Regions from separate parts of the Rhizobium sp. WYJ-E13 genome, predicted to be linked through region 2. Evidence: predicted binding sites of a transcription regulator. Region 2 holds the regulator's gene; the other holds the start of a gene.
The links. Region 2 encodes PhoB, which activates phosphate uptake and scavenging genes when phosphate is short. Its sites were predicted from a motif close to TGTCATNNANCTGTCAT; they were not measured.

Region 1: the regulator PhoB is predicted to act here: its motif matches at 2,103-2,119, upstream of pstS (phosphate ABC transporter substrate-binding protein PstS).

The regions. Positions count from the first base shown of each region.
Region 1 covers NZ_CP076853.1:1,008,192-1,013,209, reverse strand. The annotation lists gene pstC (phosphate ABC transporter permease subunit PstC) at 1-875, opposite strand, end outside; gene pstS (phosphate ABC transporter substrate-binding protein PstS) at 964-1,986, opposite strand; partial or broken gene KQ933_RS05075 (EAL domain-containing protein) at 2,328-3,111, opposite strand; gene KQ933_RS05070 (cupin domain-containing protein) at 3,111-3,455, opposite strand; gene KQ933_RS05065 (LysE family transporter) at 3,458-4,075, opposite strand; gene KQ933_RS05060 (O-acetylhomoserine aminocarboxypropyltransferase) at 4,088-5,018, opposite strand, start outside.
Region 2 covers NZ_CP076853.1:149,113-154,130, reverse strand. The annotation lists gene KQ933_RS00760 (aspartate aminotransferase family protein) at 1-520, opposite strand, end outside; gene KQ933_RS00755 (GcrA family cell cycle regulator) at 943-1,473, shown strand; gene KQ933_RS00750 (hypothetical protein) at 1,754-1,981, shown strand; gene phoB (phosphate regulon transcriptional regulator PhoB) at 2,205-2,888, opposite strand; gene phoU (phosphate signaling complex protein PhoU) at 3,020-3,733, opposite strand; gene pstB (phosphate ABC transporter ATP-binding protein PstB) at 3,778-4,593, opposite strand; gene pstA (phosphate ABC transporter permease PstA) at 4,608-5,018, opposite strand, start outside.

The DNA of each region.
Region 1 (5,018 bases), 860 kb from region 2:
GACCGGTAGAGGTCATCCGAAGCCTCGGCAAACTCGTTGGCGAGCGTCGCTGCGATCGAGGTGCCCGGCTCCATCAGCGACACAGCAATGTTATGGGTGTTGCCGAGCACGAAGGTCACCGCCATCGTCTCGCCGAGCGCGCGGCCGAGGCCAAGGAAGATGCCGCCGACGACCGCCGTACGGGTGTGCGGAATGACGATGTCGCGTACCACTTCCCACTTGGTCGAACCCAGCGCATAGGCCGATTCCTTCAGCTGTGCGGGGACGACCAGAAAGACATCGCGCATGACCGAGGAGATGAAGGGGATTATCATGATCGCCAGAACGATGCCTGACGTCAGCATGCCGATGCCGAGCGGAGCTCCGGAAAATAGCGCGCCGATCAGCGGGATCGGGCCTAGCCAGTCGATGAGCACTGGCTGGATGTAATCCGACATGAACGGAGCGAAGGTGAAGAGACCCCACATGCCGTAGATAATCGAGGGGATACCGGCCAGAAGCTCGACTGCACCGCCGATCGGCCCACGAATGGAGCGAGGCGCAACTTCAGTGATGAAAACTGCGATACCAAGGCTGACAGGAACGCCGATGATCATGGCGAGTGTGGAGGTGACCAGCGTGCCGTAGATCGGCACGAGGCCCGAAAACTGTTCAGCCACCGGATCCCATTCCGTGCCGGTCAGGAAGCCGAAGCCGAAGGTCCGGAACGCGAGAAGCCCGCCCATGGCCATTGAGATCGCCGCTGCCAGAAGGGCGGCGAGAACGAACAGGCCGCAGCCCAAAACTATCCAGAAAAAAATGCGATCGCCTGCGGCGCCGTCGCGGCGCTTCACGCCCGCGGTATCGGCGGGCAGCGATGCCAATGCTTCGCTCATATCCGTACGCTCTGCTGCTTTGAGGGGGTGTCAAAGGCATCAGGGACGAGAAGCAAAGCCTCCCGCCCCGACGGCAGTTTCGTCAGGATCAGCTCTTGAAAGAAGCCGTCCAGTAATCTTCGATCTGCTTCACCAGCGTGTCCGGAAGCGGAACGTAGTCAAGCGAGGACGCTTCCTTCTGGCCCTTTTCGAGAGCCCACTTGAAGAAAGAGAAAGCGGCCTTGGAGCGCTCGGCGTCCTTCGGCTCCTTGTACATGATCGCCCAGGTGGTTGCCGTGATCGGCCAGGCCTTTTCGCCCGGAGCGTTGGTCATGATCAGGTAGAAGTCCTGAGCCTTGCCCCATTCCGCGCTGGCAGCGGCAGCCGAGAAGCTTTCAGCGTTTGGCTTCGGATACTGGCCGGCAGCGTTCTGGATGAGAACGTAGGGCAGCTTGTTCTGCAGGGCATAAGCGTATTCGACGTAGCCGATCGAGTCCTTGACGCGGGTGACATAAGCTGCAACGCCTTCGTTGCCCTTGCCGCCGATGCCGACCGGCCAGTTGACGGCGGTGCCTTCACCGACCTTCGACTTCCAGTCCGGGTTTACCTTCGAGAAGAAGTTCGTCCAGTTGAAGGAGGTGCCCGAGCCGTCCGAACGGTGGACAACGGCGATCTGGCTGTCGGGCAGCTTCAGGCCCGGGTTCAGATCCGCGATGGCCTTGTCGTTCCACTTGGTGACGTTGCCGAGGTAGATGTCGGCGAGAACCTTGCCGGAGAGCTTCAGTTCGCCTGATTTGATGCCCTTAACGTTGATGACGGGTACGATGCCGCCGACAACGAGCGGGAACTGGCCGAAGCCGCCAGCCGTCAGATCTTCCGGCTTGAGCGGGGCGTCGGAAGCGCCGAAGTCAACCGTTGCAGCCTTGATCTGGGCGATACCGCCACCCGAACCGATCGACTGGTAGTTCAGCTTGTCGCCGGTTTCCTTGTTGTAGTCTGCCGACCACTTCGAAAGAACCGGGTAGACGAAGGTGGAGCCAGCGCCGGTAATATCTGCGGCAGAGGCCGAGACTGCCAGAGCGGCAACCAGGCCAGCGCCGAGGCAGGCCGAAAGAAGTTTCTTGGTGAGCATTTGCGACTCTTCCCTGATGGAACTAGAGGACGACGAGGTCCGGCGCCATGGAGGGGGTGTCCATTGTGGAGGGCGCTGAATTTCCTCGTCACGGGAAGGCGGGCTAGGCGCGTATTATTACGGTTTGATGACAGTTTGTGACGAGCGACAGGAAATGCAAAGCTGTGCATAAGCCTCTGAAGGCACTGACTTTCCCTATGAATCGCGCGCTGACAAAGCCTTGATGAAAGAGGTGCGGCCATATTGCCGCAGGACTGCGGTCGATTGCCGCAGCAATGTGTGAAAATGTCGTTTTCAGACGCCAAAACGCTCCGAAGACCGCCAGAGTGTGCTGCCGCAATCTACGCGGCATGCTCTTGAAGCTTGCTGGATATTTCGAGTGCCGACATAGGTTTTCCGATCAGATAACCTTGCAGTTGGTCGCAGCCGGCTGCACGCAGAATCGCCGCCTGGCGTGTATTCTCGATACCTTCGGCTGTCACGGGAATCTGCAGAGCGGTCGCCAGGGAAATCGTGGCCCTCAGAACATCGGTGCCATTCGAGGCTTGGTCGAGAGCGGACACGAGCGAACGGTCGATCTTCATGCGATCAAACCCGAACTCCGCAATGCGCCGATGCTTGCATAACCGCAGCCAAAGTCATCAAGCGCGAATTTCATGCCGACCTGTTTGAGGTGATCTATCGACCGGCGGCCTGTTCCGGGTTTGTCATCAGGACGCCTTCGGTGATCTCCAATGTCAGGCGCTTCGGATCGAAATCCAGCTCCTGCAGAAGCAGATCTTCGGCGGCAAATTCCGCGAAACGTTACCGACAGTGCCAAACCGGGGCCAATTCTTGGCGCTCGATCGATGTCTTCAGCATATGAACGCCGAGTGCATCGATAAGGCCGCACCTTTCGGCGAGCGGGATGAAGATCTCCGGGCTGATGTTTTCCGTTGGGCGCCGTCAACGTGCAAGTGCTTCAAGACCAGTGACGGCGCCTGTGGTGGCGGAGACGAGCGGCTGGAAAAAGGCTTCGATCGTACCATTACTGATAGCGCTCCGGAGCAAACCTTCCATTTCTGCGACCCTTTGGCGCTCCCGATCCAGCTCTGGATCGTATTCGATCACCCGGCCTCTGCCGCTCAAACCTTGATCACATAATCCTTGCGAGTCGTTTCGACGACTTCCCAGGTCCCCTCGAAGCCGGGCCTGAGGATCATCCGGTCGCCCGCCTTCAGATGAATCGGCTCGCCGCCGTCTTCGGTCACGATGGAATGGCCGGAGAGGATGCTGAAATATTCCCATTCCTCATAGACGATCCGCCACTTGCCCGGTGCCGCCTCCCAGATGCCGGCATAGAGGCCGCCGTCGGCCTCCTCGAGATTCCAGGTTCGAAATTGCGGATTGCCGGAAACGATGCGCTCGGCGGCGGGAGCGCCGACTTCCGGTTCGACGCCGTCGATATCGAAGGAGATCATGTTTGCCATGGTTATCGCACCGAGGTCAGAAGTTTCAGGCCGAAGCCCATGAAGATGACGCCGGCCGCAGCATCGAGTGTCTTGCGGCCGCGCGTATAGGCGTCAGCAAGGGCAGGGTTGCGCAGCACCGTCAGCACGAAGGAGTACCAGAGCGAGGAGACCAGAACCATGGTGGCGACGGCAGCAACACCCTGCATCCAGCTATGCTCGGCCGGCAGCGTTGCCGCAAAGAGCGAGGCGACGAAGAAAGCCGATTTCGGATTGGCGAGGTTGGTCGCAAGCCCTGAATAAAAAGCCTGCTTGGGGCCGATCCCCGCCCGCGCGGCCTGCGGCTCTCCTCGGCCAGCCTTCCGCCAGGTGTGCCAGACGAGCTTTGCACCGAGGAAACAGAGATAAAGCCCGCCCGCGACCTTCAGGAACAGATGGGCGAAGGGCGCCGCCGCAAAAAGCGCACTGATCCCCAGCCAGCCGGCAAGCCCCCAGCAGAAGGTGCCGAGGATGACGCCGGCGATGACGGCCACCGCGGCACTTCGCGACCCCTCCAGCGCCGTTCTGACGACGATGAAGAAGTTCGGCCCCGGCGTGATGGCGGCCACCGCCCAGATGGCTGCAACGGAGAGCAGGAACATGCAAGCCTTTGCTCAGATCTTCGACAGCGACTGTTCGAGATCGGCGATGATGTCCTTCACATCCTCGATGCCGACGGAGAGGCGCACCACGTCCGGCCCGGCGCCGGCGGCGATCTTCTGCTCGTCGGTCAGTTGCCGGTGCGTGGTGGAGGCCGGATGGATCACGAGGGAGCGCGTATCGCCGATATTGGCGAGATGCGAGAAGAGTTCCAAACCCTCGACCAGCGTCTTGCCTGCCTCGTAACCGCCCTTGACGCCGAAGGTGAAGACGGAACCTGGGCCTTTCGGCGAGTAGCGCTGCTGAAGAGCGTGATTCGGGTCGTCCTCCAGACCGGCATAGTTTACCCAGGCGATCTTCGAATGAGCCTTCAGCCATTTGGCGACATGAAGCGCGTTGTCGCAATGGCGTTGCATGCGCAGCGGCAGCGTCTCGATGCCGGTCAGGATCAGGAAAGCGTTGAAAGGCGAGATCGCAGGGCCAAGGTCGCGCAGGCCGAGCACGCGGCAGGCGATCGCGAAGGCGAAATTGCCGAAAGTCTGATGCAGCACGACGCCGTTATATTCCGGCCGCGGGCTGGACAGCATCGGGTAGTTGCCGGTCTTCGACCAGTCGAAAGTGCCGCCATCGACGATGATGCCGCCCATGGAGTTGCCATGGCCGCCGAGGAATTTGGTCAGCGAATGCACGACGATATCGGCGCCATGCTCGATCGGCCGAATGAGATAGGGCGTGGCCATTGTGTTGTCGACGATCAGCGGCAGATCGTGACGATGGGCGATTTCGGCGATAGCCGCAATATCGACGAAGGTCCCGCCGGGATTGGCGAGACTTTCGATGAAGACCGCCCGCGTCTTGTCATCGATCTTGCTCTCGAAATCCTCGGGATTGTCGGGATCGGCCCAGCGCACCTGCCAGCCGAAATTCTCGAAGGCATGGCCGAAC
Region 2 (5,018 bases):
TGATCGCGGCGCGGACAGCCTCGATATCGCCGAAGGGTACCTGATCGAATCCAGGGGTCTTCGGACCGAAACCTTCGAGATATTTCTCCTGGCCACCGGCGGCGATGGTCGCCAGCGTCCGGCCGTGGAAGGCGCCTTCGAAGGTGATGATATGGAAGCGCTCGGGGTGGCCCTTGGAGAACTGGTAGCGGCGCGCCGTCTTGATCGCGCATTCCAGAGCCTCAGCGCCGGAATTGGTGAAGAACACCTTGTCAGCGAAGGTGGCATCCGTCAGCCGCTTGGCAAGCTTCTCCTGGCCGGGGATCTCGTAGACGTTCGAAAGGTGCCAGACCTTGTCAGCCTGATCCTTGAGCGCGGCCACGACATGCGGGTTGCCATGCCCCACCGATGTGACGGCAACGCCCGCGCCGAAATCCAGATATCGCTCGCCGGTGTCGGTGATCAGCCAGACGCCTTCACCTCGCTCGAACCGCAATGGGGCACGAGAATAGGTGTCATAAAGCGGCGAGGCTTCAGCCATGGCGCGATCTCCTGATCAGGTTCCGGGCACCGGACTCCGGCTAAGAAAACCAGGTCCGAAAAATTAAAAATGCCGCCTTTCGGCGGCCCGGACCACTATTTACTTTTCGCACTGCAATGTCAACAAAACTGAGGATTTAGCGCATGCGTCAAGCCGGTAATCGGCTTTACAGGTCTATCAACAGCTAATGTTGCAGAAATGACTCTCTCGGGAAGCAAGTTGGGGAAAACTACGAATTCGGATTCATCGGATTCCTGCGACTCTTGTCACAGAGTCAGGCTCACACTAGGTTAAAGTTCAATTACTAGACTGCATGCGGCGGAACTAGTCACCAAAATTGATCGGGCGTTTCTTGCTTTGGAAGTTTCCGAGGCAACGGTGAGGGATTCTGCCATCACCAACGCGAAAGGTGGAGACAGGGCATGAACTGGACAGACGAGCGTGTCGAAAAGCTCAAGAAGCTTTGGTCGGAGGGGCTGAGCGCCAGCCAGATCGCAGCGCAACTTGGCGGCGTCAGTAGAAACGCTGTTATCGGCAAGGTTCACCGGCTCAGTCTTCCTGGCCGCGCCAAGGCCGGCGGCACGGCAACCGCTGCGCGTGCACCGAAGCGCAATACCTCGGCTCCCCGCGCCCCGAACTATGCGTCTCGCATCACCACCCGCACCGTTACCCGCCAGCAGGGCGCAACTGTCCTGAAGGAAGAGATCGAGATCGAAACTGTCGAGGAAATGGAATATGTACCGGCCAAAAACGTGGTCGTGCCTATCTCCCGTCGCCTCGGCCTGACGGAACTCACGGAACGCACCTGCAAATGGCCGGTCGGCGATCCGATGAAGGACGATTTCTACTTTTGCGGCTGCGACTCCCCGGATTCATCGCCCTATTGCAACTACCACCAGCGTCTCGCCTATCAGCCGATGAGCGAACGCCGCAAGGCTGTCCGGGTCGCCTGATCCACGCCTTGCCCAGAGATGCAGCATTCGTCGCCCCTCTTCGCTGACGCGCAGGGGGGCGAATTTTTTCCCATCGCTGAACTCCTGGCGTGGAACTGGTCGGTGGGGCAATAAGTGCTCAAAGCCTTCTGGCGGCCCTAAGCGGTCATTCCCGAACCCGACGATACAGGCCAGGAAACCGCCCCCTGCTGTTACATATCAGCCTTGCACAATAGGACGTATGCGTTTGCCTAAGATGGGATCATAAGGCGCGTAGCTGGTGCACATGAGAGTATCTGATATGGATTGGGTCCCTGTAGTCTTCGTTACGTTCAAGGTTCTCGCTTTGGGAACGGCCATGTTCTTCGCCATCAAGTGGCATTACGATCGAAGCGAGATGGGGGAGCGGCAAGCGGTACTGCGCACGGGCGGCATGATGGCCGCAGTCTTCGCGCTGGCGCTACTCGGCGTGGGGCTCCTCGCCTTTGTCCTTAGCAGCATGCTCGGTCTGGACCTGAGCTCCCCATGATCACATCAAGGGAGACAAGGGTGGCCGCACGAGCGAGCCGAAGCTAACGTCTCCTGATGGCGTATAGCAGCCCTCCCCATCATGGCTTCAGCCCTCGCGGTGCAAGAAACATGTCGGTCAAAGTGTGAGCGAGGCAACGCCTACTCCTAAAAACGCAGCCGGATAGACAAACGGGCCGCCCGGGAGAACCCGAGCGACCCGTCTGGACCTCCGATCACTCGGATCAGGCTTCCATGGAATATCCCGCGCCACGAACGGTGCGGATGACATCCTGCATGTTGGAAAAGTTCAGCGCCTTGCGCAGGCGGCCGACATGGACGTCGACCGTGCGCTCGTCCACATAGATATCATGGCCCCAGACGCCGTCCAGAAGCTGCGAGCGGGAGAAGACCCTGCCCGGCGACGACATCAGGAATTCGAGCAGGCGGAATTCGGTCGGGCCGAGGCGGACTTCACGGCTCTTGCGATGAACGCGATGGGTTTCGCGATCGAGCTCGATATCCCCGCACTTCAAAACGCTGGAAAGAACCTCCGGACGGGCACGACGCAGCATCGCCTTGACGCGGGCGACAAGTTCCGGCGTGGAGAAGGGCTTGACGACATAGTCGTCCGCGCCGGTCGAGAGGCCGCGAACGCGTTCGCTCTCTTCGCCGCGCGCCGTCAGCATGATGATCGGCAGACGCTCGGTCTCCGGCCGCATGCGCAGCCGGCGGCAGAGCTCGATGCCGGAAACGCCCGGCAGCATCCAGTCGAGGATGAGCAGGTCGGGCGTGCGCTCCTGAAGCCGGATTTCGGCCTCGTCGCCACGGAGGATCGTATCCACCTCGAAACCTTCCGCTTCGAGGTTGTAGCGGAGAAGCACGCTCAGCGCCTCTTCATCTTCAACAACTGCAACTCTTGGGATCATGCGTGTCAGTCTCCTAATGCATGATCCTTAAACCGGGGGTGATTTAAGCAGGGATCATGCAGGAACTCGGAATTGGCTGCACCCATGCGCGCCCCCGCATGGGACGCGCATATGCAATCGGCAGGTCCGGATTACTCCGTGACCGCACCGACGGTATTGGAGCTGTCGTCCTTCGGACGTTCGCCCTCCGGCTGGGCGCCGGTTGCCATGTAGTAGATCGTCTCGGCGATGTTGGTCGCATGGTCGCCGATGCGTTCGATGTTCTTGGCGCAGAAGAGAAGATGCGTGCAGCTCGTGATGTTGCGCGGATCTTCCATCATGTAGGTCAGAAGTTCGCGGAACAGCGAGGTGTACATCGCGTCGATCTCGTCGTCGCGCTCACGGATGGACTTGGCCTTGTCAGCCGAACGCGTCGTGTAGACGTCGAGCACTTCCTTGAGCTGGACGAGCGCCAGTTCGGAGAGATGCTCGAGACCGCGGGCAAGCTTGCGGGGAACGCCGGTGCTTTGCACGGCGATGACGCGCTTTGCGGTGTTCTTGCCGAGATCGCCGACGCGCTCGAGGTCGGCGGCGATGCGGATCGAACCCATGATCTCACGAAGGTCGGAGGCCATCGGCTGGCGACGGGCGATCGTAACGATCGCCTTGTCGTTGATTTCGCGTTCCGCGTGATCGAGGATCACGTCGTCGGAAATGACCTTCTGGGCGAGCGCCGTATCGCCGTTGACCAGCGCACGGACGGCCTCGCCGACCATCTGTTCGGCAAGACCACCCATCTCGGAAATGCGCCGGGACAGGAATTTCAGATCGTCGTCATAGGCGGAAAAAATATGTGTCGATGCCATGGGGCTTTGTCCTCGAAAATCGGGAAGGCTTCACATCGCCAAAATCAGCCGAACCGGCCCATGATATAGTCCTGGGTGCGCGGATCGTCCGGATTGGTGAACATCTTGTCGGTATCGTTTTCCTCAACCAGGTTGCCGAGGTGGAACATGGCCGTGCGCTGTGACACGCGGGCGGCCTGCTGCATGGAATGCGTCACGATGACGATGGTGTAGTTTTCACGCAGCTCGTGGATCAGCTCTTCGACCTTTGCAGTCGCGATCGGGTCCAGCGCCGAGCAGGGCTCGTCCATCAGGATGACTTCCGGGCTGACGGCAACGGCGCGCGCGATGCACAGGCGCTGCTGCTGACCGCCGGAAAGGCCGGTACCCGATTCATGCACGCGGTCCTTGACTTCGTTCCAGAGGCCGGCGCGCTGCAGGCTGGACTCGACGATCTGGTCGAGGTCTGCCTTGGACTTGGCGAGGCCGTGGATGCGCGGGCCGTAGGAGACGTTTTCGTAGATCGACTTCGGGAACGGGTTCGGCTTCTGGAACACCATGCCGACGCGGGCGCGCAGTTCGACGACGTCGATATCGGGATCGTAGATGTCATCGCCGTCGAGCGTGATCTTGCCGGTGACCCGGCAGCCGTCGATCGTGTCGTTCATGCGGTTCAGCGACCGCAGGAAGGTGGACTTGCCGCAGCCCGACGGGCCGATGAGCGCGGTCACCGTGTTTTCGCGGATGTTCAGATTGACATCGAAAAGCGCGCGCTTCTCTCCGTAATAGACGGAGACATCCTGACCGATCATCTTATACGGGACGTTGTTCATTTTCTGGTCCAGCGCCTTCTCGACTGCAGCTTCCGTCAACATGTTCATGATCTTTACTCCGTTTACCAGCGGCGCTCAAAGCGACGACGCAAGAGGATAGCTCCGAGGTTCATGACGATCAGGAACAGGAGCAGGACGATGATGGCACCCGAGGTTCTTTCCACGAAGGCACGCTCGGCTTCGTTGGCCCACATGTAGACCTGCACCGGAAGTGCGGTGGAAGGATCGAGCGGCGTGGTCGGCGCCTGGGCGACGAAGGCGACCATGCCGATCAGGAGCAGCGGCGCGGTTTCGCCGAGTGCGTGGGCAAGGCCGATGATCGTGCCGGTCAGGATGCCGGGCATTGCGAGCGGCAGCACATGGTGGAACACCATCTGCATCTTCGAGGCGCCGAGGCCGAGTGCGGCTGCGCGGATCGATGGCGGCACGGCACGAAGCGCCGCGCGTGTCGCGATGATGATCGTCGGCAGCGT